2 regions of the Amycolatopsis sp. NPDC104863 genome follow, and region 2 is predicted to be linked to the other one. Evidence: riboswitches for the same ligand, from Rfam matches in the RefSeq annotation. Region 2 holds a riboswitch; the other holds the start of a gene.
What was found. Region 2 has a riboswitch for thiamine pyrophosphate ahead of thiC (phosphomethylpyrimidine synthase ThiC). Riboswitches for the same ligand answer to the same signal wherever they lie in the genome.

Region 1: linked by a shared signal. The riboswitch ahead of ACZ63J_RS44690 (thiamine ABC transporter substrate-binding protein) and the one ahead of thiC (phosphomethylpyrimidine synthase ThiC) in region 2 are both predicted to bind thiamine pyrophosphate.

What each region holds. Positions count from the first base shown of each region.
Region 1 covers NZ_JBVJOW010000011.1:203,735-218,944, forward strand. The annotation lists gene ACZ63J_RS44685 (ABC transporter permease) at 1-1,500, opposite strand, end outside; gene ACZ63J_RS44690 (thiamine ABC transporter substrate-binding protein) at 1,476-2,528, opposite strand; TPP riboswitch at 2,551-2,658, opposite strand; gene ACZ63J_RS44695 (4a-hydroxytetrahydrobiopterin dehydratase) at 2,691-2,975, shown strand; gene ACZ63J_RS44700 (hypothetical protein) at 3,051-3,179, shown strand; gene ACZ63J_RS44705 (hypothetical protein) at 3,357-3,824, opposite strand; gene ACZ63J_RS44710 (ArsR family transcriptional regulator) at 3,824-4,411, opposite strand; gene ACZ63J_RS44715 (hypothetical protein) at 4,468-5,001, shown strand; gene ychF (redox-regulated ATPase YchF) at 5,014-6,096, opposite strand; gene ACZ63J_RS44725 (AlkA N-terminal domain-containing protein) at 6,199-7,599, shown strand; gene ACZ63J_RS44730 (DUF1737 domain-containing protein) at 7,607-7,798, opposite strand; gene ACZ63J_RS44735 (AAA family ATPase) at 7,820-10,771, opposite strand; gene ACZ63J_RS44740 (exonuclease SbcCD subunit D) at 10,768-11,919, opposite strand; gene rmuC (DNA recombination protein RmuC) at 12,146-13,060, shown strand; gene ACZ63J_RS44750 (DUF6542 domain-containing protein) at 14,238-15,122, shown strand; gene ACZ63J_RS44755 (4-hydroxy-3-methylbut-2-enyl diphosphate reductase) at 15,185-15,210, opposite strand, start outside.
Region 2 covers NZ_JBVJOW010000004.1:647,557-662,766, reverse strand. The annotation lists gene ACZ63J_RS24760 (peptide deformylase) at 44-622, shown strand; gene ACZ63J_RS24755 (glycoside hydrolase family 15 protein) at 682-2,847, opposite strand; gene ACZ63J_RS24750 (S1C family serine protease) at 3,047-3,958, shown strand; TPP riboswitch at 3,997-4,118, shown strand; gene thiC (phosphomethylpyrimidine synthase ThiC) at 4,112-5,749, shown strand; gene thiD (bifunctional hydroxymethylpyrimidine kinase/phosphomethylpyrimidine kinase) at 5,746-6,546, shown strand; gene ACZ63J_RS24735 (hypothetical protein) at 6,551-7,078, shown strand; gene ACZ63J_RS24730 (alkaline phosphatase family protein) at 7,122-8,633, opposite strand; gene ACZ63J_RS24725 (winged helix-turn-helix transcriptional regulator) at 8,727-9,122, opposite strand; gene ACZ63J_RS24720 (NADP-dependent oxidoreductase) at 9,216-10,139, shown strand; gene ACZ63J_RS24715 (phosphatidylinositol-specific phospholipase C domain-containing protein) at 10,136-11,146, opposite strand; gene thiD (bifunctional hydroxymethylpyrimidine kinase/phosphomethylpyrimidine kinase) at 11,252-12,073, shown strand; gene ACZ63J_RS24705 (ion transporter) at 12,133-12,939, shown strand; gene ACZ63J_RS24700 (SDR family oxidoreductase) at 12,936-13,775, opposite strand; gene ACZ63J_RS24695 (winged helix-turn-helix transcriptional regulator) at 13,860-14,234, shown strand; gene ACZ63J_RS24690 (MarR family winged helix-turn-helix transcriptional regulator) at 14,231-14,665, opposite strand; gene thiG (thiazole synthase) at 14,763-15,210, opposite strand, start outside.

The DNA of each region.
Region 1 (15,210 bases), on a different contig from region 2:
CAGCGACGCGACGGCGACCGGCAGCGTCGGCGCCGTCGGCCGCGCGAGGAAGCTCGTCGCCCCGAACTCGCCGAGCGCGACGACGAACCCGAACCCCGCGGCGGCGACCAGCGGCCGCAGCGTCAGCGGCAGGTCGATCTCCCGCCACACCCGCAGCGGGCTCGCCCCGAGCGTCGAGGCGGCCTGCCGCAATCGGACATCGACCGAGCGCAGCACCGGCAGCACCATCCGCACGACCAGCGGGATGATCACGAGCGCCTGGGCCAGCGGCACCAGGTAGGGCGACGTCCGGAGGTCGCCGGGCAGCGCGTCGAGCGTCACCAGGTACCCGAACCCGACGGTCACCGCGGACACCCCGAGCGGCAGCATCAGCACGGCGTCCATGGTTTCGCCGAGCCCGCGCGCGGCCCGGGTCGGCGACCGCCGCAGCGCCACCAGCACCACGGACGCGAGCACCCCGACGACCATCGCGAGCAGCGTCGCGTCGACGGCCACCTTCAGCGAGTTCACCGCGGCGTCCCAGCCGGAGACCTGCAGCGCGCCCTTCTCGCCAGTGCTGGTTAACGCTCGATAACCGGCGAAGCTCCAGCCGTCCGAGCTGGACACCGACTCGGCGAGCAGCGCGACGATCGGCGTCAGCACCAGAGCCAGGACGACTCCAGCGACGCCGACAGCCCACCACTCACCGCCGCGCGGGCGCCGCGCCTGGCCGGCCCCGGTCCGGGCGCCTTCCTTCCGACGTCGCGCCAGGCCGCCGAGAACGAGAGCGGCGACCACGGCGGCGAACTGGATCAGCGAAAGCGCCGCCGCGCCCGAGAGGTCCAGGAGGTCGACCGTCCGCAGGTAGATCTCGGTCTCCAGAGTCCGGTACTTCGCGCCGCCGAGGATCAGCACCACCCCGAAACTGGTGGCGCAGAACAGGAACACCACGGCCGCGGCGGACGCGATCGCGGGCGCCAGCGCCGGCAGCGTCACCGAGCGGAACGCCCGCCACGGTGACGCACCCAGCGCACGGGCGGCGTCGGTCGTCCGCGAATCCAGCCGTGCCCACAGCCCGGCGACGGTCCGCGCGACGACGGCGACGTTGAAGAAGGCGTTGGCCAGCACGATCGGCAGCACGCCGCCGTCCGGCCAGAGCGCCCGGAACGCCAGCCCGACCACGACGGTCGGCAGCACGAACGGCACCAGCACCAGCGTCCGCGCGAGGCCGACGCCGGGCAGCTTCACCCGGGCCAGCACGAACGCCACGGGCAGCCCGGCCAGCACGGCGACCACTGTCGACGCGGCCGCGCTCGCCACCGTGAACCCGGCCAGCTGCCAGGTCCGCGGGTCGCCCAGGACCGCGTCGAGCCCGCCCGCGGCGAACCCGCGGCCGACGATCGCCAGCACCGGCCAGGCGAAGAACACGACCAGGAAGCCGATCGGGGCCAGGCCGAGCAGCGCCAGGCCGAGGCCTCGGGCCGTCCGTGGTGGGGCTAGGACTGCACGAGCGTGCGCCATTCGCCGATCCACTTCTCGCGTCCGGCCTGCACCTGGTCCGCGGGCAGCGTCTGCGGCTTCTGCGGCAGCGGCGCGACCTGCGCCCAGCCCGCGGGCAGGTCGACCCCCTGGCGCGCGGGGTAGACGTACATGTTCGCGGCCACCGTCGCCTGGAACTGCTGCGACAGCAGGAAGTCGACGACCTTGCGCGCGCTCTCGGTCTGCTTGCCGTTCGCCAGCACCCCCGCGTACTCGACCTGGCGGTAACAGGTGTCGAGCAGCGCCTTGGTGCGTGGCTTCCCGTCGTCACCCACCTCGGCGGCCGGCGAGGAGGCGTACGAAACGACGATCGGGCGCGGTCCCTTGCCGGACGAGCCGGAGAAGTCCTTGGTGTAGGCCTCTTCCCAGCCGCTGACGACCTTGAGGCCGTTGGCCTTCAGCTTGGTCCAGTAGTCCTTCCAGCCCGCCTCGCCGTACTTGGCGACCGTGCCGAGGAGGAACGCCAGCCCGGGCGAAGCGGTCGCCGGGTCCTCGGCGACCAGCAGGTCCTTGTACTTCGGGTCGGCGAGGTCGTCGTAGGTCTCCGGGGCCGCGAGGCCCTTGCTCGTGAAGTAGTTCGTGTCGACGTTGACGCAGACGTCGCCGACGTCGACCGCGGAGAGCCGGTGCTCGGGGTCGACGGCGTAGCGCTGCGGCCCGCGGTCGGCCTCCGGGCTGGTGTAGGGCTCGAAGACGCCTTCGGTGAGCGCGCGCGAGGCGAAGGTCGAGTCGACGCCGTACGCGACGTCGCCGACCGGGTTGGCCTTGGTCAGCACGAGCTTGTTGGTCAGCGATCCGGCGTCGCCCTGCTTGAGCACGGAGATCTTGATGCCCGACTGCTTCTGGAAGGCGTCGAGCACCTCCTGCGGGGCCAGGAAGGAGTCGTGCGTCACGAGGGTGACGGTGGGCGTCTGCTGCGTGCCACCGTCACCGTCCGACAGCGAGCACGCCGCGGCGACGGCACTGACGGCGGCGACGGCCGTCGCGGCGCGAACAGCCCTGCGTTTCATCTACCCTCCTGCACTTTCACCGGACGAGGAGGAAGAGCCCTCCCTTCGCCGGCATGATCCGGTCAGGTGCGAACGGTCGCGGGGTGACCCGCCTCTCAGCCCGGCTGACCGGACTCCCGTGGCAACCGTGCAGCGTAGTCCAGGACGTACGACCATGGAGACATGACGGAAATCTTGAGCGACTCCGAAGCCGACGGACGACTGGGCGCCGGCTGGACCCGGTCCGGCGCGGTGATCTCCCGCGAGGTGGAGCTGGCGAGCTTCCCGCAGGCGATCGAGGTGGTGGACCGCGTCGCGGTGCTCGCCGAAGCGGCCGACCACCACCCGGACATCGACATCCGCTGGCGCACGCTGACGTTCCGCCTCTCGACCCACTCGGCGGGCGGCTTGACGGAGAAGGACTTCTCGCTGGCCGCCGAGATCGACTCGGTGCTTTCTTCTCTGTGACCTCGGTTACGCTCAGTGCACTTTTTGGCCGTTTCGACGTCTCTCGGTAAACAACTTTGCTAGGAGAGACGAGACATGACGCAGGCGATCGTGGTCGGCACGGCGGCATTCGCGACGATGGTGGCAGCGGCCGGCGGTGTGCTCTGGTTCACCGCCCGCGGCCGCCGTCACCCGGATGCCGGTGAGTTCGATCACAGCCGCTAACAAACCGCAAGATCAGCGCGCTGAGCAGGGCGGAAGCATCGGATTCGGCCTTAGGAAGAGCCATGAACAGCACCGCCACCCTCACCGCCGCCCAGCGCGCCTGGATCAACGCCCTCGCCCCCGCGGTGGTGCTGATCGCCATCGCCCTGATGGGCCTGCTCGGCTGAACCGCCGCCGTCAGTACCGCGGCATGTTCGGGATCGCCTTCTCGGCCACTTCGATGAGGGCCTCCACTTTCGGGACGTCGGCCGCCACGTCCTCCGCCGTCAGCGAAGGCGCCTCCGAGGATCGGTAGGCGACTTCGTTGCGGCGGGCCCGCATCCGGTTGAAGGGGCGCAGCACGTGCCCCAGCGGCGGGTCGAGCTGAGCGAGAACGGCCTCGTAGACGGTGACGTGCCCACCCCGGCTCGTCACACGCAGGCCCTGGTTCTGCAGGACGGCCGCCAACGCACGCCGCGCGCCGTCGTAAGCCAGCGTGTACGCGCCTTCCGGATCGGTTTCCTTCAGCCGCAGCGCCGAAGCCAGGTGCGTGCGCGCGCGGACGAGCTCGGCCTCGGCGGCCTCCCGCGACGCCGGAACGTGCTCGATCGCACCGCGGGTGATGAACGCGTCGATCCGCTCACGTCCTTGGTTCCACTGGGGCATCAGGCCTCCTGGCCGAGGTTCACCGGGACCAGCGGACGTTCACGCACGCTGGTGACAAACGGATCCGCCGTCTCCGCGGCCCACGACTCCGGCGAGATCCGGTGCACGTTGACCTCACGGTTCAGCTGCCGCGACACGCCTTCGGCCAGGTCGAAGAGCTCGTCCGGATCGGGCGAGCCGACAACAAGGACGTCGACGTCACCGGGCGGCGGGCCGGGTTCACCGCGGTAGCGCGCCGCCCACGAGCCGTAGATGAAGGCCTCGGTCACGCCGGCCAGCCCGGAAAGGGCCTCGGCGAGCAGCGGCATCGGCCCGAAGGTGACCGCGATGAGGTCGCTCAACGGCCGGTAGAGGGGGGTATCGGTGCGGGCTTTGACCAGCCGGCTCCGCCCGACCCGCCGGGCGTCCAGGATCCCGCCCTCGACGAGCCGCTCGACCTCCCGCAGGACGGCGGTGGGCGTGACACCACAGGCGTCGGCGAGCTCGGTGATGGTGTACTCGCGCTCCGGGTGCAGCAGGACGAGCGCGAGCAGCTCACCCTGCATGCGCGAACGCAACAGGGGCAGCAGGCTCGGCGACGCTTTCATTGGGCGCAGTTTATCCTGCGTCCAATGAAAATAACAACCAGTGATCGAGCGTGACGATGATCGTCGAAGTGGAACGGCACGGCCTCGTCGCGATCGGCGAAGGCGATCACCCCGCGGCCTACCAGGCCGCGGAGTGGCTGCGATCGTCCCGGGCGGCGATCGGCGTCCCGGCGAACCCCATCCGGATGCACGTCGAAGTCCTGCGACGGTTCGGCGGTCTCGCTCCACGCGCTCTTGTCGGTGGACAGTTCGTGCCCGGCCAGGGCGACCGGACTCAGCTGGCCGTCGCCGTGGCGACCTTCGGGCTGTTCGACGCCGACGAGGAGCCGACCTGCCCGAGCGAGCTCTGGAAGGAACCGTTCACCGTCGGGCTGCCCGGTGAGTTCGCCCGAGCAGTGGCCGACGCGCTCGACGAAGGGCCAAGCCTTCCGGCGGGGACACTCACGATCGACCGCGCGGGCTTCGACCTCGTCAACTCGTCCGAAATGATCTTCGGGCAGGCTGCACGTGCGTTGAAGACCGCCATGGTCGCCCGAATTTCGGGCCAGGATGCCGACGCCGCGACCAGGGCGCTCGTCAGCACCTGGTGACTCACGCAGCGCCTACACGTTGAAGCGGAACTCCACCACGTCGCCATCAGCCATGACGTAGTCCTTGCCCTCCATGCGGACCTTGCCCGCCGCCCGGGCCGCCGCCATCGAGCCTGCCGCCATCAGGTCGTCGTACGAGACGATCTCCGCCTTGATGAAGCCGCGCTCGAAGTCCGTGTGGATCACGCCCGCCGCCTGGGGGGCCGTTGCGCCCTGGGGGATCGTCCAGGCGCGGGACTCCTTGGGGCCCGCCGTCAGGTACGTCTGCAGCCCCAGCGTGTGGAAGCCCGCGCGGGCCAGCGAGTACAGGCCCGGCTCCGGCTGGCCGACCGACTCGAGCAGCTCGCGGACCGACTCCTCGTCGTCCAGCTCCAGCAGCTCCGCCTCGACCTTCGCGTCTAGGAACACCGCGTCCGCGGGCGCGACGAGCTTCGCCAGCTCCTCGCGGCGGGCCTCGTCGGTGAGGATCGACTCGTCGGCGTTGAAGACGTAGAGGAACGGCTTCGTCGTCAGCAGGCTCAGCTCGCGCAGCGCGTCGAAGTCGACTTCCTTCTGCGCCTGGAACAGCGTGCGTCCGGCGTCGAGGATCTCCTTCGCCTTCTGCGCGTTGTCCAGCGCGGGCTTGTTCTCCTTCTTCGTCCGCGCTTCCTTCTCCAGCCGCGGCAGCGCCTTGTCCAGCGTCTGCAGGTCGGCGAGGATCAGCTCGGTGTTGATCGTCTCGATGTCGCTCGACGGGTCGATGCGGCCGTCGACGTGGATCACGTCCGGGTCGTCGAACACGCGGATGACCTGGCAGATCGCGTTGGCCTCACGGATGTTCGCGAGGAACTTGTTGCCCAGCCCGGCGCCCTCGGACGCGCCCTTCACGATGCCCGCGATGTCCACGAAGGACACCACCGCCGGCACGATCTTCTCCGACTTGTGCAGCTCCGCCAGCTTGTCCAGCCGGGGGTCCGGCAGCGGCACCACGCCGACGTTCGGCTCGATCGTCGCGAACGGGTAGTTCGCGGCGAGAACGTCGTTGCGGGTCAGCGCGTTGAACAGGGTGGACTTGCCGACGTTGGGCAGGCCGACGATACCGAGGGTCAGACTCACGATCTCGCAGTCTACGTGGCTCGCCCGGCCGGGCCCCACGCGCCCAGCGCCGCGTCGGATTTCCGCCAGCGATGGCGCTGACCTGCTGGCATGCTCGGATCCATGGTCACCGAAACGCTCGCACTCTGGCGCGACGCCGAGCGCTGCTACCGCGTGGTCACCGCCCGCGACTCACGCTTCGACGGCCAGTTCATCATGGCCGTCCGCACCACCGGCATCTACTGCCGCCCGTCCTGCCCGGCGTCGACGCCGAAGGAGCAGAACGTCCGGTTCTTCCCGACGTCCGCGGCCGCGCAGTCCAACGGCTTCCGCGCCTGCCGCCGGTGCCTGCCCGACGCCGTGCCCGGCTCGCCGGACTGGGACGTGCGCGCCGACCTCGCCGCGCGGGCGATGCGCCTGATCGCGGACGGGACCGTCGAGCGCGAAGGTGTGCCGGGCCTCGCGCGGCGCCTCGGTTATTCGGAACGCCAGCTCGGCCGGGTGCTCACCGCCGAGCTGGGCGCGGGCCCGCTGGCGCTGGCCCGGGCGCATCGCGCGCATTCGGCGCGGCTGCTGATCGAGATGTCCGGGCTGCCGCTGACGGACGTCGCGTTCGCGGCGGGCTTCTCCAGCGTGCGGCAGTTCAACGAGACGATCCGCGAGGTGTTCGCGACAACGCCGTCGCAGCTTCGCGCCTTCGCGGCTTCTCGACGGGGACGTCACGGCGACGTCAGTGGGACGCGCCTCAGCCTGCGGTTGCCGTTCAGGCCGCCTTTCGACGCGCCTGGGTTGCTTCGCTTCTTCGCGGCCTACGCGGTACCGGGCGTCGAGGAAGTCACGGTGACGTCGTACGCCCGCACGCTGCGGCTCGCCCACGGCAGCGGCGTCGTCCGGTTGACGCCGGAGCCGGACCACGTGCGCTGCGAGCTGCTGCTCACCGACCTGCGCGACCTCGGCAGCGCGGTCAGCCGGGTGCGCCGGCTGCTCGACCTGGACGCCGACCCCGCGGCGGTCACCCGTGTCCTCGGCGCCGACGCGGCGCTGGCGCCGATAGTCGAAGCCGTGCCGGGCATCCGGGTCCCGGGCACGGTCGACGGTGACGAGCTGGTGCTCCGCGCCCTGCTCGGTGACCGCGTTCCCGCGGCGCTCGGCAACGAGGTGCCGGGCGAGTGGGGCGTGACGCGCCTGTTCCCGACGGCGGCCCAGATCGCGACGGCGGAGCTGGGCGAGGCCGTCACCGGTGTCGCTGCCGCGCTGGCCGAGGGCACGCTGGACGTCCACGTCGGCCGGGATGCGGCCGAGCTGCGCACCGACCTCCTGGCGTGCCCTGGCATCACGGCGTCGACCGCGGACTACGTGCTCATGCGCGTCCTTGGCGCACCGGACGTCCTGCTGACCGGTGACACCGCCGTCCGGAGGGGCGCCGAAACCCTCGGCATCACACCGGATTCGCTGTCCGAACGAGCCCGGGCGTGGACGCCGTGGTGCTCCTACGCCGGGATGTACCTCCGGCGCGCGGCCTGACCCGGCGTCAGCCTTGCTCGCCCTGCCACAGCAGGGCTTGGGCCACGATCACTTGGTCACCGTCGAAGGTCGCGGCCGGTGAGCCGTGCAGGCGGTAACCGAGCTCCAGCGCCTCGCTGACCCGGTGGCAGAACTTCGCGTCGTCCGGTCCGGTGAGCAGGCGATAGCGGGGCAGGCCGTTCGGCGGCTGGTCCGTCATGCCTTCATCTTGTCCGAGTCTTCAGCCGGCACGCACCTCCACGGTCGAGCCCGTGCGGGACTTCCGGACGCGCAGCCGGGTCGGGATGCGCTGCCGCAGCTCCTCGACGTGCGACACCAGGCCGACGACCCGGCCGCCCGCGCGGAGCTCGTCGAGGATGTTCATCACGACGTCGAGGGTTTCGGCGTCCAGCGTGCCGAAGCCCTCGTCGACGAACAGCGTGTCCAGCAGCGCGCCGCCGGTCTCCCCGGCGACGACGTCTGCCAGTCCGAGCGCCAGGGCCAGCGACGCGAGGAACGACTCGCCGCCGGACAGCGTCTTCGCCGGCCGGATCGTGCCGGAGTAATCGTCCAGCACGTCGATGCCCAGGCCGCCGCGGGTGCCGCGCGCGCCGGCCGCGTCCGAGTGCACAAACGAGTAGCGCCCCTGGCTCATCGTCCGCAGCCGGTGGGTGGCGGCGACGGCGACCTCCTCCAGGCGCGCGGCCAGCACGTACGACCGTAGCGACATCTTCCGGCTGTTCTGCCCGCGCCCGTTGACCACGTCGGCCAGCGCGCGCAGCTCGGCGTACTCCGCTTCGGCCGGGGCGAGCCCGGCCAGCGCCTTGCGAAGCAGGCCGGCCAGCCGGTTCAGCTCCTTGTGCTGCGCGGTGGCGACCCGCAGCGCGGCGTACGCCGAGTCGGCGCGGGCCCGCGCCAGCTGCGCCGAGTCGGCCGCGCGGCCGACGTCCGCGACGTCGTCCGGCGAGATCCCGAAGAGGTCCGGTTCGGACAGCAGCGCCCGCGCTCCCGCCGCGGCCGCTTCGGCCTCGGCGATGCCCTGCTCCAGCTTCTCGATCTGTTCGTCCGGCAGCATCGCGGCCCGCGCCTTCTTCAGCGACGTGAACCCCTTCGCCTTGACTGCCGCCTCGACCAGCGTGCGTTGCTGGGCAACGCGTTCCCGGGCGCCCGCGACCGCCGTCCTGGCTTCGGCGACCGCTTCCAAGGCGCCGGCGAGCCCGATCAGGTGCGTTCGCCGGGCGCCGACGTCCGCGAACTCACCCCGCCCGGCGACCAGACGGCGTTCGCGCTCGGCGAGCCGTTCGTCCAGCGCCCGGACGTCGGCCGTGGCCTCGGCCATCGCCTGCTCGGCGCGGTGCCGCCGCTCGGTCCGCAGCTCGAGGTCGCGTTCCAGAAGGACGACCTGCTCGCCGAGCTTCGCCTTCGCCGCTGCCTGCTGCGTCAAAGAACCGACCGTGGCACGGGCTTCGGCCAGCTCGGCCGTGATCGACTCGGCCGTCCGCTCGCCCAGCCGCTCCAGCAGGCCCGCCAGCCGCGCCTTGGCCTCTTCCAGCGCGACGACGACCCGCTGCCGCACCGCGTCGGCGGCCTGCTCGGCTTCCTCGGCGGCCCGTTCCTCGGCCGGGTCGACGAGCTCGACGTCCCGGTTCGCGGGCGCCGGGTGCTCAGCCGATCCGCACACCGGGCAGGGCCCGCCCGCCGGCAGGGCGGCGGCCAGCTCGGCGGCCATCCCGTCGAGGCGCCGCTCACGCAGGTCGAGCCGGTGCTGCCGGGCCGCCTGATGCGCGTCGACGACTTCGCGCAGCTTCGCTTCGCCACGCCCGACTTTCGCGCGAGCCTCGGGCAGCTCGGCCGCGTCACGCGCGAAGGTCCTCAGCTCGTCGACCCGGGCGCGGGCGCCGTCGAGCTTCGCTTCCGCTTCGGCCGCCGCGAGGGCGTCCGACCGCAGTTTGCCCAGCTGGCCGGGGATCGCGGCCAGCTCGGCCGTGAGTTCTTCGACCTGCTGCCCGGCGGTGACGGCGGCCAGCTTCCGGTCGTCGCGCCGCATGACGTCGAGCTCCTGCTGCTCGGCCTCGGCGACCAGCTCCGCCACCGCGCCGGCTTCTTCGCGCGCGGTGGCCGCCCGCGCCTTCAGATCGCCGGTCGCCCGGGTGCCGAACTCGCGCAGCTCGGCCCCTCGCGCCTTCTCCGCCTGCTCGGCCTCGGTCAGTTCGGCGGCCCGGCGATCCAGCAGCTCGGCCTCGACGGCCACCCCGGCCGCCCGCCGCGCGGCCGCGACCTCCTGCGCCCACTCGGCGCGTTGCGGCGCCTGCTCGGTGATCTCGACGAGCCGCAGGTGCGCGGTGCGGACCCGCCGGATCTTCTCGGCGCCCGCGCGTTCTTCCTGCAGGTAGACGTCGGCGCGCTGCGCGGCCGACCGGGCCCGGTTCTCCTCCGCGGTGACCTGTCCGACGCGCTCTTCCGCCGTCGCGAGCACACTGCCGACCCACTCGGCCACGGCTTCTTCGGGCGGATCCTGCTGCGCCTCCTGCGCGTACCTCGCCAGCAGCTCCCGCACTTCGCCCTGGCGTTCCGAGAGCAACCGCCCGCGCTCGGCACGCAGGTCGACGAACCAGCGTTCGACGTCGGCGAAGCGCTCGGTGCCGAACAGCCGCTCCAGCAGCTTCTCGCGCTCGGCGGTGTCCGACCGCAGGAACCGGGCGAACTCGCCCTGCGGCAGCAGCACCACCTGGAAGAACTGGGCCGCGGTCATCCCGAGCAGCCGCTCGACGGTGCGCGCGACCTCCTCGATCCGGATCAGGCCCTCCGGCGGCAGGCCGGCGGGCGCGGTGCCGACCCAGCTCAGCGAGACGCGCGCCTGCTGGGTGGTCGTGCCCTCACCGCGTCGTTTCGGCCGCTGGTACTCCGGGTTGCGCACGATCTTGAGGCGGTGGCCCTGCACGGTGAGCTCCAGCGCGACCTCGGTGATCTGGTCGCGCTCGGCCAGATCGCAGCGAAGCCGCTTCGCCTCGTTGCGCGCGCCGGGGACCACGCCGAACAGCGCGAACGCGATCGCGTCGAGCAAGGTGGTCTTGCCCGCGCCGGTTTCGCCGTGCAGGAGGAAGAGGCCGTCGGCGCCGAGCACGTCGAAGTCGACGACTTCGCGCGCGCAGTACGGCCCGAAGGCCTCGACCTCCAGCCTGTGCAGCCTCATTTCGCGAGTGCCCCCCGGTCGGCCGCTTCGAGGGCGTGGAAAAGGAGCTTCTCTTCGCTCTCGGTCGGCGGGGCGCCGCGGCAGTCGTCGAGGAAGCTGCGCGAGATCTCGATGTCTGACCGGCCGCGCACGGCGTCGGAGTACCGCAGCGGGGCGCCGGCGGACCCGCCCTCGGGTTCCCATTCCAGGTGCACGGCATGGGGGAACCGCACGCGCAGCCGCCGCATCGCGTCGACCGGGCGCACCCGGTCGGTGACCGTGACCGAGAGGAAGTGGTCGAGGAGCGTGTCGTGTTCCGGCGCGACCAGCAGGCTTTCGAGCTCGCCGCGGAGGGTGGCCAGCTGGCGCGGGACGGGCAGCTCGTGCCGGCGGACCTCGGCGAGTCCACTGTGGTCCAGGTCGACCAGCCAGACGGATTTCCGTTGCCGCGCCTCGGAAAACGAGTATGCCAGCGGGCTGCCGGAGTACCGCACGTGCTCGGCGAGCGTCTGCGGGCCGTGGAGGTGGCCGAGCGCGACGTAGTCGACGCCGTCGAAGACCGAGCCGGGCACCTGCTCGACCCCGCCGACCGCGATCGTGCGCTCCGAATCCGTGGGTTCGCCACCGGTGACGAACGCGTGCGCGAGCACGACGGACCGGGTGCCCGGCCGGGTTTCGAGGTCCGCACGGATCCGGCGCATGGCCTCGGTGAGCACGCCGGTGTGGCCGCGCGCCTCCGGCACACCCAGCGCGTGGCGGGCCGGTTCCGGCTCCAGGTAAGGGATTCCGTAGACGGCGACCGGCCCGTGGTCGTCGTCGAACAGCACCGGCTCGGCCAGCCCGCCGACGGTGGTGCGCAGATGCAGCCCGCCCGCCGCGGCGAACTCCGCGAAGGCGCCGAGGCGGGGCGCCGAGTCGTGGTTCCCAGGGGTGACGACCAGCTGCGCGCCGGCCGCGCGGATCCGGGCGACGGCCGCGGTGGCCACCCGGACCGCCTCGGCCGAGGGCACCGCGCGGTCGTAGATGTCGCCTGCCACCAGGACGGCGTCGATCGCCTCGCCGGCCACGAGGTCGGCGAGGTGCCCGAGCACCGCTTCCTGTTCCGCGAGCAGGTCGGCGCCGTGGAACGTGCGGCCGACGTGCCAGTCGGAGGTGTGCAGGAATCTCACGGTGGCCAAGGTACGACCCGGCTCCGACGAAATCGCGCCGACTCGCCGCCGGCTCACTCGAACGTGTGTACTAACACGAGCGTGCGGATCGGACACGCCCTGCGTGCGGCCGATTTGTTTGCAGGTCAGCTACCCGGAGCGACGGAACGGGTGCGATTTTTGTCGGTGCGGTCCGCCATGATGTCCCCGCGGTCCGATCCAGGCGGCCCGGAGGGAGGAGAGACCAGTGGCGACAGTGCTGACCACGGCGGCGATCGTGCTCGCGGTCCTGCTGTTGTTCGCCGTGGCGGTGTTGTGGCGGCTGTACAACGACGGGATGCGCCGGGCGGACGCGGCGGCCCGGCTGGTGGCGGCGGAGCGGGCCAAGGCGGATCAGCAGCAGCTGGCGTTGCGGCGGTACGAGGTGGCGTTCGCGTCGATCAGCGGACGCGGCGAGCTGGGCGAGCAGGTGCTGGTCGAGACGGCGCGGGCGCTGGGGTTGCGCGAGGAGCTCCATTTCACGTTGCAGACCGACCTGGCCGGCGGCGGCGCGGCGAAGCCGGACATGGTGCTGCGGGTGGGCGGCGGCCGCACGGTGCCGGTCGACGCGAAGGCGAGCATGGCCACGTGGTCCGAAGCGGTGGAGACGGACAACCCGGAGGAGCGGCTCGACGCGCTGCGCACGCACGTCCGGCAGATCCGGTCTCGGGCGGCGGAGCTGGCGGGCAAGGGCTACCAACGCTGGGCGGACGCGATCTACGGCACGATCATGTTCGTCCCGTCCGACGCGGCGGTGGTCGCGGCGCTGGACACCGACCCGGAGCTGCTGCGCTGGCTCATCGACCGCCGGGTGTTCCTGTGCGGCCCGACCGGCTTCGGAGTCCTGGCCTCGGCGGCCCTGTTCGCGGCCAGCGACCGAACACTCGAAGCAGACATCGACGCGGTCCGCACAGGAGCAGCGGCGGCCCACCGCGCAGCGGGCGGCGCGGTGGACGCGCTGAACCTGTCGAGCACCCATCTCCAGCGGTTCCTGTCGGCCCGGAGGCGAGAGCTGGAGGCGTTGGAGACCTTCCGGGCGACGGTGGCTCCGCTCAGCGAGGCGTCGGGGAGCCCGGCGCCGGTTCCTCCGGTGCGGAAGGGGGACGAACTGGCGGCTAGCTGAGGTTTGGCGGCGGCTGGCTCTTCGCGCCGGGTCGCGGTTGGACGGCGGGTCCTCGGGCCGGGTCTCGGACGGATGGCTCGGGTGTCCGGAGGTCGGTCGGCGAGGTGATCGCTTGGGTACGCGAACCGACCGATCGGATGCCGCGGGGAGTGCCATGGCGGGGCGAGGCCGCGATGGCGAGCGGACTGCGGCCAGGGCGGGATGGCCCGCGGCAGTGCTGGCAGTGCGCGGGTCGGTGGCCACGGCGGCAATGCTGGCAGCGCAGCGGCCCTGCGTTCGCGGCCAGACATGGTGCCCCGCGAGATAGCGATATGCGCGACGGCGCGGCCGCGCAGCAAACCTGCGCTCGCAGCGCTCGGCGGCCCTCGTTCGGGCCGGCCAGCCCTCGCGGCGGGACTCGGCACCGGGCGAGGCCGATGTGCGCGGTCGCGCAGCGAGCTGCGTCGCAGCTCGCCTCGTCACCCGCAGGGTGACTAGGTGCTCGGCGGTGCGTGGGCGCAATCGCACGCACCGGCCTGCGCTCGCGCCAACTGCGATGGCGAGGTTCGGCTAGCCACTCGCCCCCACCACTCGGCAACGTGTGGCTCACCTGGCGGCTGCGGTGACCGGCGACCGCCGCACAGCCCGGCAGGCTGCGCTCGCGGTGCCCCAGCGGCAGGTCACGGACGGACTCGCTTGCCCTGGCGAGGCGGCAGTAAGTGCGGTCGCGCAGCGACTCGCGCCAGCCGAGGCAGCGGGTTGCCGCCGACGCCCCCGGCCCTCGGCGACCCTGGCTCGACCGGCCGGCGGCCACAGCGACCACCGCACAGCCCGGCGGGGCTGCGCTCGCGGCCGCCCAGCGGCAGGTCGCAGCGAAGCTCCGCATCCAGCGACCACTCATCGCCGCAGCGGTGCGTGAGCGGGAACACCGCCGCGCCAGCCGCCCAGCGGTTCGCGCTCGACCCCTCGACATCCGAGCGCACCCACCCCGCCAAACCACACCCCAACGCCCCCACCTGCGACAACCCCGCCCCGGCACCTCGATCCGAAAGGACTGGACCACCACGACAGCACCACCCCGGCGCCACCACAGCACCACCCCGCCCCGCCACCGGAATCACGCCGCCGGGTGGCGATACACCCACGTCGGCGGCGGTGCTGGCAAGATCTTCACAACCACGAGATACGGTGTTGTGCTGTGACCGCGATTCGCGATCGCCAGAGCGATCCAGATGCCGACGACGTCCCCGTGCCGTGGGACGAGCGTCCTGTCGTCGGTTCGAGGCGGGGGCTTCCGTGGTGGGCGGCGGTTCTCGTCGGCCTCGGGCTGGCCGTTGTCGGCGCCCTCGTCGGGAAGCCGACCCAGACCACCATCCCCGTGATCTTCACGGTCCTCTACGTCGGCGGGGCCGTGATCGCGGTCTGCGCGGTGCGCCGCCGGGGGCTGTTCGGGCCGATGGTCATGCCGCCGCTCGTGCTGGCCGTGACCGTGCCGGTTGTGATCCTGCTGACCTCGGGGTCCGAGGGCGACGACACGCTCTCGAAGGTGCTGAGCATCGGCACCCCGCTGATCAACGGCTTCCCGATCATGGCCATCACCACCGGCATCACGCTGCTGATCGGGTTCGTCCGGATCGCCCGCGAGCGCGACCCGGACGCCCCGAAGAAGGCCAAGCGCGCCGCCGCCGACGACGACGGTGACGAGAAGCCGCGCGCGAACCGGCCGCGGCCGGCGGGCTCGAACCGCACCGGCCAGACCCCGGTGCCGCCGAGCCGGCGTGGCCGGGAAGGCGAACCGCCCCGCCGGCCGCGCCCGCCCGCCGAGGGTGAACGTCGTCCGCAGCGGGCCGCGCCCGCCGAACGTGACCGTGGGGCGCGCAAGCCGCCGCCCGCGGCGGGACGTAGGGCGCCGCGGCCGGACGAAGGTGATCCGCGCCGCCAGCCTCGCGCTGCCGGTGATGCTCCGCGGCGACGTCCGCGTCCGCCCGCGGAAGACGGCCGGGACACGCCGCCGCGGCGGCCGTCCGGGGGCCGGGGGGCGCCGCCGCGCCGGAACCGTCCTTGGGACGACGAAGACCGCTGAACCCGAAACGGCGGCCACCTCCCGCGAGAGCGAGAGCGGGAAGTGGCCGCCGTTCACCAAGCTCAGACCTTGCGCAGCTCCTTCGGCG
Region 2 (15,210 bases):
CTGGTGCAGGTCTACCAGAAGGGTCCGACTAAACTGCGTGGTCGTGACCATCCACCCCATCGTGATCGCCGGCGAACCCGTGCTGCACCAGCCGACCCGGGAGATCACCGAGTTCGACGAGAAGCTGAGCACCCTCGTCGACGACATGTTCGAGACGATGTACGCCGCCGAGGGCGTCGGCCTCGCGGCCAACCAGATCGGCCTCGACCTGCGGGTGTTCGTCTACGACTGCCCGGACGACGAGGGCGTGCGGCACAAGGGCGTCGTCGTCAACCCGAAGCTCGAGACCTCGGAGATCCCGGAGACCATGCCGGACCCGGACGACGACTGGGAGGGCTGCCTCTCGGCGCCCGGGGAGTCGTACCCGACGGGCCGCGCGAAGTGGGCGAAGGTGACCGGCGCCGACATCGAGGGCAACCCGATCGAGGTCGAGGGCACCGGCTACTTCGCCCGCTGCCTGCAGCACGAGACCGACCACCTGGACGGGTTCATCTACCTGGACCGCCTGGTCGGCCGGCACGCGCGCGCGGCGAAGAAGATGCTGAAGGCGAACAAGTGGGGCGTCCCGGGCCTGTCGTGGCTGCCGCCGCGCACCCCGGAAGACGACGGCGCCGTCATCTGACCCCGGCCGGTCGTGAGTGGTAATTAGGGTTAGAACCCGAATTACCACTCACGACATCTTCAGCAGCCGAGGAAGTGGCAGCGGACCACCTTCGGCGTCTCCAGGGTCGAGCCCGCCTTGACGTCCGAGGCCAGCCGGACGTACTGCGCGTGCGTCCAGGCCAGCGGGGTCGCCGACGCGTTCGGCGTGCCCACCGGGAAGCCCGTCTGACCGGACGGCGGGTTCTCGTCCCACACCTGCTCCGGCATGGTCTCCGCCGAGCTGCTCACCCGGCCGAGGTCACGCAGCCGCCGCGCGGCCGAAGCCGGGTCGCCGAGCGTCAGCTCGTACTCGCCGCGCTCCCCCGCCAGCAGCGGCCAGAGCCGGCCGAACGTCGTGCGGCTCTCGGCCGGGAACGTGTAGTCCCACGGTGAGCCGTCGGCCTGCTCGCCGTAACCGTCCTTCGTGTACCGGTGCCAGAACTGCCCGGTCGGCGTGGTGAACGCGATCTCCTTGTCGGTGACGCGGACGCTGTTGCGGATCACCGGGTCGTCGGCGCGGTAGATCCCGAGCCGCACGAGGTCGAGGAACCCGGCGTCGGTGACCGCGCGCTGGTCCATGGTGACGCTCGAGTTGCCGAGGTTGTACGTCGTCCCGGCGTTCGCGTTGGCGTCCTTGGTCAGCCGGACGAAGTACGGGTCCTTCGACAGTGGCCCGTTCGTCGTGATCGTCTGCTTCGGCAGGTCGGCCTTGAACTTGTCCGCCGCGGCGAGGTAGCGGGCGGCGTCCGCCGAAGCGCCGTTGTGCGTGGCGAGGTCCGCCGCGCAGACGAGCCCGGCGATCACCGACGCGATCGTCGACGGCGACCACCCGTCCTGTTCCTCCCAGCGCTCCTGCTGGGTCCACGGCGACGCCTGACCGTTGGGTCCCTTGTAGGACAACAGGAACTCGGCCGCCTTGCGCACGCCGGGCCAGACGTCGGCGCGTCCGAGCTGCTGGGCCAGCACGATCGGGAAAGCGGTTTCGTCGAGCTGGACCGACGTCCAGTACGGCACGCCGTCGACCCGGCTGTTCTGCGGCATGTGCCCGTCGGCCTGCTGCTGCGTGCCGAACATGTAGGTCACCGCGCGGTTCGCGGCCGCGGTGTCGCCGCCGGCGGCCAGCCCGGTCGCGATCTGGTAGAGGTCCCGCGGCCAGACCAGGTGGTAGGTGCCGGACGGCGACCACTCGGGGTCGTTGTTGCCGAAGCGCCACGGCATGCTCGGCGACGCGATGAAGGCGCCCGGGTGGTGCTTGTCCTCGCTCGCGGCGAGCGTCAGCATCGACGCCTTGTAGAGGTCACGCTCGCTGTCGGTCTTCAGCGACGACGGCGGTTTGCTGACCCCATGGAGGTACTGCTCCCAGCCGCGGTCGTAGGCGCGCGTGATGTCGCGGACGCCGCGTCGCTGCGACGCCTGCGCGCTGCCGAGCGCGTCGGACGCCTTCGCGCCCATGCCGAGCGCGAGGGTGACGTGCCGGTTCCGGACGCCGTCGGCGCTCGTCTGCCCGGTCAGCACGACGTTGCCCTTCGCGGCGGTGTCGTAGGTCTTCAGCTTGAACGTCGTCATGAGCTGCGCGGTGCCGTCGGAGCTGCCCGCGTAACCGACGCTGGTCTGCACGAAGGCGGGCTTCGCGGTGAGCGCGGCGGCGTTCGTGGCGTCCGACGCGGTGACGGCGTCACCCTTGCGCGCGGCCGAATCGTCGGAGCCGTCGTTGGTCAGGTCCGGGTCGGCGACCGCGTAGAGCTGGTACGGCCGCCCGGTGAGAGACTGGAAGTCGACATCCACCAGCACCGTCGTGGCGGCCGGGTCGGTGACGTAGGTCTTGCGCAGCCGCCAGCGGTGCTGGTCGTCGGTGATGGTCTGCTCGTAGGTCAGGCTGTCGTCGTCGGTCCGGCGGACCTGCTGCGACTTCTCCGCGTAGTCGAGGTCGGCGAAGCTGCGGCCGTCCGTGACGACGAAGTTCATCGACCGGACGCTCGGCGTCGACAGGTCCGGGTAGTAGACCTCGGACAGCTGCCCGCCCTGGAGCGTGAACCAGACGTTGCTCGACCGGTTGTGGGCGGTGCCGAAGCCGGTCTTGTTCGCGGGCAGCCAGCTCGGATGGGTGCCCGGGGCGCCGGGCGCCTCTCCCTGGGCCGCCGCGATCCCCGGGACCAGCCCGGTGACCAGCAGCCCGGCGAGGGCGCCGAACATGAGTTTGCGCATATCAACCCCACAGAAAGTCACTTCTGCACCGTTACAGAAGCGCCTGGAAGTGTCTCGCCGATCCTTCACGGGCGCATGGTCCGATCCGGTGAACCACTGACCGTCACTGGTCCGGTCGGCGGTTCACGGACAGCGAACTCCCCCCGGCCGGTTTCGAGCGCAGACTTGTAGTACCTGCAACGGTGTAATCGAGGTGCCCATGGAAGACGCGATGGACGCGTACTCGCGCGCGGTGAGCACGGTCGCCCGGACCGTCACCCCGCACGTCGCCGGGGTGCAGCTCGCGCGCGGCAGCGGCTCGGCCGTCGTCTTCGCCGAGGACGGCCACCTGCTCACCAACGCCCACGTCGTCGACGACCACCGGCGTGGTGTCGCGACCTTCGCCGACGGCAGCGAAGTGCCGTTCGACGTCGTCGGCGCCGATCCGCTGTCCGATCTCGCCGTGCTGCGGGCGCGCGGCGAGACGCCGTCGGCCGCCGAGCTCGGGGACGCCGACCAGCTCGTCGTCGGGCAGCTCGTGGTGGCCATCGGCAGCCCGCTCGGCTTCTCCGGCACGGTCACCGCCGGGGTCGTGAGCGCGCTCGGCCGGGCCCTCCCGGTGCGCCACGGCCGCGCCGGGCGCGTGATCGAAGACGTCATCCAGACCGACGCCGCGCTCAACCCCGGCAACTCCGGTGGCGCGCTCGCCGACTCCACCGGCCGGGTCGTCGGGATCAACACCGCGGTCGCCGGCGTCGGGCTCGGGCTCGCCGTGCCGATCAACACGACCACCCGCCGGATCATCGACACGCTCGTGGTCGAAGGCCGGGTGCGGCGGGCGTACCTCGGCGTCGTCGGCGTGCCCGCGCCGCTGCCGGACGACATCGCCGAGCGCACCGGCCAGACCGCCGGGCTGCGGGTGCGCGAAGTCGTCGCGGGCGGGCCCGCCGCGCTGGCCGGGCTGCGCGCCGGCGACCTCGTGCTGACCGTCGGGCGCACCCGCGTCTCGGACGCGCAGGGCATCCAGCGGCAGCTGTTCGCGGAAGTGATCGGCACCGCACTGCCGATCACCGTGCTGCGCAACGGAGCCATGGTCGACGTCTACGCCACTCCGGCCGAGTTGGTCGGGTGACTTGAGTATCGCGCCCCGGCGTGGCATGGTCGGTGGCACAACACCAACGCGGGAGCTCGCGCCATGGCGGGCTGAGAGGGTGACTGGGGTTCTCCCGGCGTCACCGACCGCATGAACCTGACCGGGTAATGCCGGCGTAGGGAGTGAAAGTCGTTGACGACGCTCGAAAACAATGCTGCCCTGAATGTCACGACCGGCCCGATCACGGGCTCGCACAAGGTGTACCACCAGACCGAATCCGGGCTGCGTGTCCCCGCCCGCCGCATCGACCTCTCGAACGGCGAACACTTCGACGTCTACGACACTTCCGGCCCCTACACGGATCCGGAAGTGTCGATCGACGTCCACAGTGGACTTCACCGGCTGCGCGCCGGGTGGGCCGACGGGCGTGAGCACAACACCCAGCTCGGGTGGGCCAAACAGGGCGTGGTCACGCGGGAGATGGAGTACATCGCCGCCCGCGAACGGGTTTCGCCGGAGTTCGTCCGGGACGAGGTCGCGCGCGGCCGGGCGGTGATCCCGGTCAACCGGCGCCACCCCGAGTCCGAGCCGATGATCATCGGCAAGAACTTCCTGGTGAAGATCAACGCCAACATGGGCAACTCGGCCGTCTGGTCGTCGGTCGAGGAGGAGGTCGACAAGATGGTGTGGGCGACCCGCTGGGGCGCCGACACGATCATGGACCTCTCCACCGGCAAACGGATCCACGAGACGCGCGAGTGGATCATCCGCAACTCGCCGGTCCCGGTCGGCACCGTGCCGATCTACCAGGCGCTCGAAAAGGTCAACGGCGAACCGGAAAAGCTGTCGTGGGAGGTCTACCGCGACACGATCGTCGAGCAGTGTGAGCAGGGTGTGGACTACGTCACGGTGCACGCCGGCGTGCTGCTGCGCTACATCCCGCTGACCGCGCGGCGCGTCACCGGGATCGTCAGCCGCGGCGGGTCGATCATGGCCGCCTGGTGCCTCGCGCACCACCAGGAGTCCTTTTTGTACACGCACTTCGAGGAGCTCTGCGAGCTGCTGCGGCAGTACGACGTCACGTTCTCCCTGGGCGACGGCCTGCGTCCGGGCTCGATCGCCGACGCCAACGACCGCGCCCAGTTCGCCGAGCTGGAGACCCTCGGCGAGCTGACGCACCTCGCGCGCTCGCACGACGTCCAGGTGATGATCGAGGGGCCCGGCCACGTGCCGATGCACAAGATCAAGGAGAACGTCGAGCTGGAGGAAAAGCTCTGCGGCGAAGCTCCGTTCTACACTCTCGGTCCACTCGCGACGGACATCGCGCCGGCGTACGACCACATCACCTCCGCCATCGGCGCGGCCCAGATCGGCTGGTACGGCACGGCGATGCTGTGTTACGTCACGCCGAAGGAGCACCTGGGCCTGCCGAACCGCGACGACGTCAAGACCGGCGTGATCACGTACAAGATCGCCGCGCACGCCGCCGACCTGGCCAAGGGGCACCAGTACGCGCAGGAGTGGGACGACGAGCTGTCCAAGGCGCGGTTCGAGTTCCGCTGGAACGACCAGTTCAACCTCTCGCTCGACCCGGACACGGCGCGCGCGTTCCACGACGAGACGCTGCCCGCCGAGCCGGCCAAGACCGCGCACTTCTGCTCGATGTGCGGCCCGAAGTTCTGCTCGATGCGGATCACGCAAGACGTCCGCAAGTACGCCGAGGAGCACGGACTGTCCACTGTGGAGGCGATCGAGGCCGGGATGGCTTCGAAGTCCGCGGAGTTCACCGAGTCCGGCGGCCAGGTCTACCTGCCCGTGGTCCAGCCGTGACTCCGCCCACCGCCCTCACCATCGCCGGATCGGACTCCGGCGGTGGTGCGGGCATCCAGGCGGACCTGCGGACGTTCTTCGCCCACGGTGTCCATGGCCTGGTCGCCCTGACGGCGGTCACGGTCCAGAACTCGCTGGGTGTGCAGGGTTTCACCGAGATCCCGGCTGACGTCGTCGCGGCGCAGATCAAGGCGGTGGCGTCCGACATGGGCGTCGGCGCGGCGAAGACGGGCATGCTGGCCACGGCGGAGATCATCCGCGCGGTGGCCAAGACCCTCGACGAGGTCGGCGGTGAGATCCCCCTGGTGGTCGACCCGGTGGCGGCGTCGATGACCGGGCATTCGTTGCTGCGCGAGGACGCGCTCGAGGCGATCCGCACGGAGCTGTTCCCGCGGGCGGTCCTGATCACCCCGAACCTGGACGAGGTCCGCCTGCTGACGGGAGTGTCCGTTGTGGACGCAGTGTCTCAGCGCGCGGCGGCGGAAGCGTTGCTGGAGTTCGGTTCCCGCTGGGTCCTCGTCAAGGGCGGCCACATGACGGGTTCGGCGGAGTGCGTGGACCTGCTGTCGGACGGCAGTTCGTTCATCTCCCTGAGCGGCCCCCGGTATGCGACGGAGAACACCCACGGCGGCGGCGACACACTGGCGTCAGCGATCACTTCGGGGCTCGCGAAGGGTGCCTCGGTGCCGGACGCGGTGGCGGCGGGGAAGAAGTTCATCGAGCGCTGCGTGGCGGAGGCCTATCCGCTCGGTGCGGGGGTCGGACCGGTGTCGCCGTTCTGGGTGCTGCCAGACTGAGCGGGTGAGAGAACCCGACGAGCTGTGGGCGGCCCTGTCCGAGGAGCTGCGCGCCGAGATCGACGGCCTGCTCGCCGACGGCCACTTCGTGCACGCGATCCTCGCCCTGCGGGAGAAGTCGGGCCTCGACCCGGTGCCGGGGATCAACGAAGGCAAGGGGCTGGCGGGCTTCCGCACCGCTCTCCTGCACGAGCGCGGCCTGCTGAAACCGCCGCCGGAGTACACCGTGGACGGCATGCTCGCCGAGGTCTCGGCGCGGGGCCTGACCCCGCTCGCCATCGAGATAACCTGGGACGGCGATTCCCGGGGGTGGCACACCGAGCTGTGCGCGGTCGTCAAGGACCCGGACTTCGAACTGGCCTGTCTCGGCCGGTTCGTGCCGCACCTCGACCGCACCCGGTCGGTGCGGGACGAAGCGCGGGAGAAGGGTCAGGCGGTCGCGGACCGGCTCGGCGTGCCCTTCTACTTCCCGCTCCCCGACACTCCCGACATCGAGCAGCCGCACTGGTGGGACCTACCGCACTCGTCGTGAGTGGTAATTAGGGTTAGAACCCGAATTACCACTCACGACGGGGTCAGCGGGTCGTGAGGCGCGGGGCGTCGACCGCCCAGTACCAGTTGTTGCCGGCCGCATACAGGCGCCACGTGAAGCGGGCCGTCTGGGCGCCCGCCGGGATCGCCACCGAGGTTGCCGTCGGCTGGGACAGGACGTCTCCACCCCGGTTGGCCGACGACGACTCCGGGCCGTAGGCGAGCAGCGTCTTCTCCGCGCCGCCGTCGAAGGACACCGTCAGCGCGCCTCGCTGGGTGCCGTCCTGGCGGTAGTGCGACACGAACCCTACGTCCACAGTGGACCTACCCGAAACCGGCAGAGACGGCGACACCAGCGAAGAATCGAACGTCCCCCGTGACGACGGCGAACCCTTGTCGTCCCACTCGTCCGGGTCCGCCACCGCGAAGACACCGCGGGACCGGACGTTCGCCTCACGCTCCTGGCCCGGCGCGGTGCGCGTCCAGAAGTCGTCGTTCGTGAACGCCCAGCCCTGCCACTCCGTGACGCCCGCGGGCATGCCCGACGCGTTCCGCACACTCCACCCGGAAGGCGCGTCGTGCGTCCAGCCCGGCACCGAGGCGGGCACGCCCGTTTCGTCCACACGCGACTTCAACACCGCGGAATCGAAGGGATCCACGGGAAGCGAGCCCAGCGCGTAACCGTCCAAAGAAGACGAAATACCCAAGTGGCGCAGCACCGTCGGCGCGATGTCGACGATCTTCGGCGCCACCGCCGGAGTGCCGACAGGCACCGCGCCACCCGCCGCGATCACGAACGTCATGCGCTCCTCGGGACTGTCCCCGCCGTGGCCGCCCGGGCCCGTGTGGCCGTGGTCCGTCGTCAGCATGACAAGCCAGTCCTCTGACGCGTACGAAGCACGCGCGTTGATCGCCGCCAGCAACCGTCCGATGTAGGCATCGTCCGAACGCAACGTCGCCGCGTACTCCGCCGAGTCGGCGCCGTGGGCGTGGCCCGCCTCGTCCGTCTCTCCGAAGTAGACGAACGACGCGTCGGCCTTGTCCTGCTTGAGGTGCTTCTCCGCGTCGGCCGCAATCTGCGGGTCCGTGTTCTCGTAGCCGGCGCTGTCGCCGTCCAGGACGTACTTGCGGTCCTGGCCCGTGCGCAGGATCTTGTCGCCGATCGGCTTCCAGTCGACCGCCGCGTACGTGTCGAGCGCCGGGTTGGCCGTCTCCGCCCGGGCGAGCCAGCTCGGGTACGCCGCGAGGTTGTTGCCGGTGAACGCGTTGTCCTTCACCAGGTGCTTGTCGGGCCAGACGCCGGTGAGGATCGACGACCAGCCGGGCCCGCTGAGCGTCGGCGCCATCCCGCTGCCGTACAGGGAGCTGCGCGACGAATACCCGCGCTGGACCAGCGCGTGCACGTTCGGCGTGTCCGCCGCGAGGAGCTTGTCGAACCGCGTGCCGTCGAGCCCGATCACGAGCACTTTGGGCGTTTTCGCCGCCGCCGAAGCGACGCCGGTGGTCAGCCCGGCGGCCGCCACCAACGCCGTGACCAGGCAGAACAGTCTCCGCATGAACCCTCCAGATAATTGGTTCGGACGAGTTATCCGGAGGTTAGGGAGCGGCGACGACGGTGAGGTGAACGCGCGGCGAAACCCCGCCGGCCATCAGCGGACGGGCAGCAGCTCCCGGCCGTCGTAGGTCTCGCGCGCCGCGCGGATGCGGCCGAAGTTGGCCTGCGACCACGCGCTCAGCGCCACCAGGTGCGCCCCGACCTCCGCGCCCATGTCCGTGAGCGCGTACTCCACCGTCGGCGGGGTCGTCGGGTACACCGTGCGCGTCAGGAAGCCGTCGCGCTCCAGCTGGCGCAGGTTCTGGGTCAGCATCTTCTGGCTGATGCCGTCGACGGCCCGGCGCAGCTCGCCGAACCGGTGCGGCCGGCGGGCCAGCGCGCCGAGCACCAGCGCCGTCCACTTGTTGGCCAGCAGGTCCAGCACGTCCCGGCACGGGCAGCTGCGGAGGTAAACGTCCCAGGGTCCGTCCTGGTCACAGGTGGTTTCCATTGGGTACCTACTTTACGAATAAGTGCCTTCTGGCGAAAAGTGCCTACCCGTCCGAGTATAGGAGGCGACCCCCTCAGCACGAAGGAGACAAGCATGCGCATCGTGACCCAGGAGACCCTCGGCGGGCCGGAGGTGCTCCACGTCGTCGAAGCACCGCGGCCGGAACCCGGGCCCACGGAGGTCCTGGTGCGGGTGCACGCGGCCGGGATCAACCCGGTCGACTGGAAGGTCCGCGCGGGCGGCGGGTTCCTCGGCGAGCCGCCCTTCACCGTCGGCTGGGACGTCGCCGGCGTGGTCGAGGAAGCCGGGTTCGGCGCCACCGGCGTCCGCGAAGGCGACGAAGTCCTCGGCATGCCGTGGTTCCCGCGCCCGGGCAACGCCTACGCGGAGTACGTCACCGCGCCTTCACGCCACTTCGTCCGCAAGCCCGCCGGGCTCTCGTTCGCCGAGGCCGCCGCGCTGCCGCTGGCCGGACTGACCGCGTGGCAAGGGCTCGTCGACGTCGGGAACGTCCGGAGTGGACAGCGCGTGTTCGTCGACGCCGCCGCGGGCGGGGTCGGCCACCTCGCCGTGCAGATCGCCAAGGCGCGCGGCGCGCACGTCATCGGCACGGCCAGCGCGGGCAAGCACGAGTTCCTGCGCGAGCTCGGTGTCGACGAGCCGATCGACTACCACGACCGGAACGCGACGACGTCCGATGTGGACGTCTACTTCGGACTCGTCGGTGAAGAGAGCGACCTGCGGTGGCTCCCCGCGATCAAGGAGGGCGGTCTGCTGATCGGCGTGCCCAGCGGTGTTGCGGACCGCGTCGAAAAGGCCGCCGCGGAACGGAAAGTCCGCACCGAGCGGATCCTCGTGGAGCCGGACCGCGGTGGGCTGACCGGCCTCGTCGAGCTGGTCGAGGCCGGTCAGCTGAAGGTCCGCGTCGAGCAGACCTTCCCGCTGGAGGACGCCGCGAAGGCGCACGAGCTGGGTGAGTCCGGCCGGGTGACCGGGAAGCTCGTGCTGACCGTCTAGCCCCGGGCGAGCACCTGCGGGAGGACCGTGGTGAGCCCGGTCCAGTCCGAGGTGATCACCGACGCGTGCTGCTTCGCCAGGTCGGCGACCCGCTGGTTGGCCTGGTCGACCGTCGGGTTGTGGGCGTCGATGGCCGGCGCGACGTTCTGCCCGTCGGTCATCACGACGTAGTAGTGGTTGGCGTCGTACCACCACGGCCCGGTCTGCGTCACCCACGCGTTGGCGTCGCCGTCGAACACGACGAACCACGGCTTGAGGTCGGCGGTGTACTTGTCCCGCGGGTCACCGCCGGCCGCGCCGTGCACGGTCGGGAAGATGTTCGCGTCGCCGAGCTTCCCGGCGTTCTTGAGCCCGACGAGGTAGCGCGCGTACTCGACGTCGGTGTGCAGCGTGTCGGTCGGGTTCCCCTCCTCGACGGTGCCCGGGATGATCTCGGTGATCACCCGGCCCCGCAAGGCGTCCACGGACGGCCAGTTGTCCGCCTTCGAGGCTTCGTCGAGGGTGCTGTACCCGCCGAGCAGCTCACTCGGCCGGAACGCGACACTGCCGAGGTGCGCGCGGAACGTGGCGTCCAGCTCGTCCGGGCCCATGCCGGTGTTGTCCGAGAAGCCGGTCTTCATCTCGAGCTTGAGCGTGATCGGCGTGTGCCCCGGGTGGGCGGCCAGCCAGATCCGGATGTCGTCGAGGCAGTACTCGAGGTTCTTGTTCTTCCCGCCGGTGTACAGCTGCGACGCCGAGGTGGCCGCGACGCAGTTGTTGCTGTTGCCCAACGGGTTCGAGTGGCTGACCTTCCACTCGTGGGTGAAGAAGTCCGGCCAGACGTCGAGCTCGATCAGCGACGACCCGGCGTCGAGCGCCCGCGCCAGGTAGTCGTAGGCCGCGGGGTCGTACGTGTTGTGCACGCCGACCGTCGTGACGTGGGAGAGCTTCGGGCTGTCCGCATGGGCCGCGGTCGCCCCGGAGAGCACGAGCGCCGCCGTGAGGACTGCCACCGAGAAGAGCTTCATCCAGGCTCCTTCGAACGTGAGTAACGTTCACAATGTCTCACCGTGGTTGACTGCTCATGAAGGAAAAGCGGCCGATTGGCCTAGACCAGAAGTCGGGAAACCACCATGACCCCTCGCACCGCGTTGACGATCGCCGGTTCGGACTCCGGCGGCGCCGCCGGTCTGCAAGCCGACCTGCGCACGTTCCTGACCTGCGGGGTCCACGGCCTGGTCGCGGTCACCGCCGTCACGGTGCAGAACACGCTCGGCGTGCACGACCGGTCCGACCTGCCGCCGCACATCGTGGCCGGGCAGATCGAGGCCGTCGCGGCGGACATGGGCGTCAACGCGGCCAAGACGGGCATGCTGGCGTCGGCGGAGATCATCGAGGCCGTCGCGGCCGCGTGTGACAAGGCGGGGATCGGCCGCGACGAGAAGATCCCGTTCGTCGTCGACCCGGTCGCGGCGTCGATGCACGGCCATCCGCTGTTCGACGACGCCGGCCTGCACGCCCTGCGCGACGAGCTGCTGCCGCGCGCCACGGTGCTCACCCCGAACCTCGACGAGGTCCGCCTGCTGACCGGGATGACGGTGAAGGACCGCGAGGGCATGCACACCGCGGCGGTGGTGCTGCAGCGGATGGGCCCGCGCTACGTCCTGGTCAAGAGCGGCCACCTGCAGGCCGACCCCGAGTGCGTCGACCTCCTCTTCGACGGCTCGACGTTCGTGGAGCTCCCCGGCCAGCGCTACGCGACCCCGCACACGCACGGCGCGGGCGACACCATGGCGTCGGCGCTCACCGCGGGCCTGGCCAAGGGGATGTCCGTGGTCGAGGCGGCGCGGTACGGCAAGTGGTTCGTCTCCCACGCCGTCGAGCACGCCTACCCGATGGGCGCCAAGGTCGGCCCGGTCTCGGCCTTCTGGCGGCTGGCACCCGAGGAGCGCTGAGCGACCGCCCGGTTACCATCCCTGCGTTTACTGATCCTTGAACTCAGCAGGGGGCGGCCTTGACCGGACGCGAGCGGGTGGCGAAGGTCCTCGACGACCGCCGCTTCCAGAACTTCATCATCGCCGTGATCGTGTTCAACGCGGTCACGCTCGGGATGGAGACGTCGACGTCGCTGATCGACGGCTACGGCACCCTCCTGCACACGCTCGACCACATCGCGCTGGGCATCTTCGTCGCCGAGCTGCTGGCGAAGTTCTACGCCTACCGCGGCGCGTTCTTCCGCGACAACTGGAACGTCTTCGACCTGCTGGTCGTCGGCATCGCGGTGATCCCGGCGACCGGGCCGTTCGCCGTGCTGCGGTCGCTGCGCGTGCTTCGGGTGCTGCGGCTGATCTCGGTGGTGCCGTCGATGCGGAAGGTCGTCTCCGGACTGCTCGCCGCGATCCCCGGCATGGCCTCGATCGCCGCGCTGCTCGCGCTGATCATCTTCGTGGCCGGGGTGATGGCGACGAAGCTGTTCGGCGTCATCTCGCCGGAGAACTTCGGTGACCTCGGCACGTCGCTGTTCACGCTGTTCCAGGTGATGACCGGCGAGGCGTGGCCGGACATCGCGAAGGAGATCATGGTCCAGGCGCCGATGGCCTGGATCTTCTTCGTCGTCTACATCCTGGTGTCCAGCTTCGCGGTGCTGAACCTCTTCATCGCCGTCGTCGTCAGCGGCATGGAGGACGAGCTGCGCCAGGACATCCGCGAGGAAGAGGCGAAGCAGGCCGAGACGCAGGCCGCGGCGAACCAGGAGATCCTCGACGAGCTCCGCGCCGTCCGCGCGGAGCTCGCCGAGCTGCGGCGTGAACAGGCGGCTTAGCGGAACGCGGCGAGGTTGCGGGCGACCCAGGCGGCGAAGGACCGCGGTGGCCGGCCGAGGACCCGCTCGAGGTCCGGGCTGACCCGCAGCTCGGCCGCGCTCGGGGCGCCGAGGATGTCCAGGGTGTCGTCGGCGAGCTCGCCCGGCATGGTCTGGGTCATCCCGGCCTTGGCTTCTTCGCGGGTGAGCTCGTGGAACCGCACGGGAGTGCCGAGCGCGGCTTCGATGGCCGACGTCTGCCCGCGCGGCGTGATCACCTCGGGGCCGGTCAGCTCGTAGGTGCCGCCGGTGTGCCGGTCGTCCAGCAGGCAGGCCGCGGCGACCTCCGCGATGTCCGCCGGGTCGATGATCGGCACGCCGGTGTCCCCGAAGGGCGCGGCGACAACCTGCCGCGTGCGGACGGATTCGGCCCACCACAGGGCGTTGGACGCGAACCCGCCCGGCCGCAGGATCGCCCAGTCCAGGCCGGACTCCCGCACCCGGTCCTCCAGCGCGCGCATCGCGACCCGCGTCGTGCCGAAGGGCCTGGTCACCACCCCCAGGGTGGAGAGCAGGACCACCCGGCGGACCCCGGCGGCCGCGGCCGCGTCGAGGGCACGGGCGGGGTCGGCGCCGGTGGCGTGCAGGTCGCCGGACAGCAGCAGGAACACCGCCTTCGCCCCGGCCAGCGCCGGCTCCAGCCCGGCGGGCTCGGCGAGGTCGGCCACCACGTGCCGGACGCCGTCCGGCACGGCCGCGGTGTGCCGCGACACCGCCGTCACCTGCTGCCCCGCCTCGGCCAGCGCCCGCACCAGCGGCCGGCCCACGTTCCCGGTAGCCCCGGTCACCACGATCATGAAAGCTCCTTCGTCCGATGTCTTACCGACGCTAGGAGCCGAGCTAACTTCTGGTAAGGACATACCTTTGGGTAAGCTCATGACATGACCGGAGGCTCACAGCTCACCCCGACCGCCGGCGCGGCCCGGTATGACGTGTTTCACACCGACTGCCCCGCACGCGACGTCGTCGACCACGTGACGAGCCGGTGGGGCATCTGGGTCCTGATCTCGTTGCAGAGCAACGACCTCAGGTTCTTCGAGCTGCGCGAGAGCATCGAGGGCATCAGCGAGAAGATGCTCGCCCAGTCCCTGCGCGCCCTGGTCGAGGACGGCCTGATCTGGCGGCAGGTCGAGCCGACGACACCACCCCGGGTCACTTACGGGCTGACGGAGTTCGGCCGCGACGTGGGCGAGCCGCTGGCGGAGCTGTTCGGCCGGATCACCCGGCGGCTCATGCCGGACGAGCAGCCGGCTTAGCGGTCTTCGTCGGCGATGAGCGCTTCAAGCGCCGGAATCGCCGCCGTCAGGGCTTCGCGGTGCTCCGGCGACAGCCGGTCCAACCGCCGGTTCAGCTCCTGCACGCGCGTCGAGCGGACACCCGACACCAGCCGCTCGCCCTCTTCCGTCGCCTTCGCCAGCCACGCGCGGCGGTCGACCGGATCCGGCTCGCGGCTCACGTACCCCGCCTCGACGAGGGACGCAATGATCCGCGACATGGTCGCCGCGGCGACACCCTCCTTCGCGGCGAGGTCGCCGAGGCGCAGCTGACCGGAGATCACCAGCGTCGCCAGCGCCGAGATCGCGCCGTGGCCGGGACCCGGCACGCCGGCCTGCCGCAGTGACCGGGACAGCCTCCCGACGGCGAGGTACAGCCTGCCCGAGACGTCCTGGACCGAGGTGCTGGTCACGGCTGGCTCCTTCTGCCCTGCCCCGCCGCGGGTGCGCCGGAAAGTGCCGTCCACCTTACGGGTTCGCGGTGCACGTTCGGCGTTAAGCCACCCCGGTTCACCGGGGTGGGCTCGACGCGTGCGCCCAGAAACGCTGCGGCACCCGGCCGGCCTCACGGGCCAGCCGGCCGGCGACGACACCCGCCCGCATCGCCGCCGCCATCCGCTCCGGGTCGGCCGCTCGGGTGACCGCCGTGGACAGCAGGACGGCGTCACAGCCGAGCTCCATCGCCAGCGTCGCGTCCGACGCGGTGCCGATTCCGGCGTCCAGGATCACCGGCACGCCCGCCCGCGAGACGATCAGCTCGATGTTGTGCGGATTCCGGATGCCGAGGCCGGTCCCGATCGGCGCGCCCAGCGGCATCACGGCGGCGCAGCCGGCCTCCTCCAGGCGCAGCGCGAGCACCGGATCGTCGTTCGTGTAGGCGAACACGGTGAAGCCGTCGGCGGCCAGCCGCTCGGCGGCGTCGAGGGTTTCGATCGGGTCCGGCAGCAGCGTCCGGTCG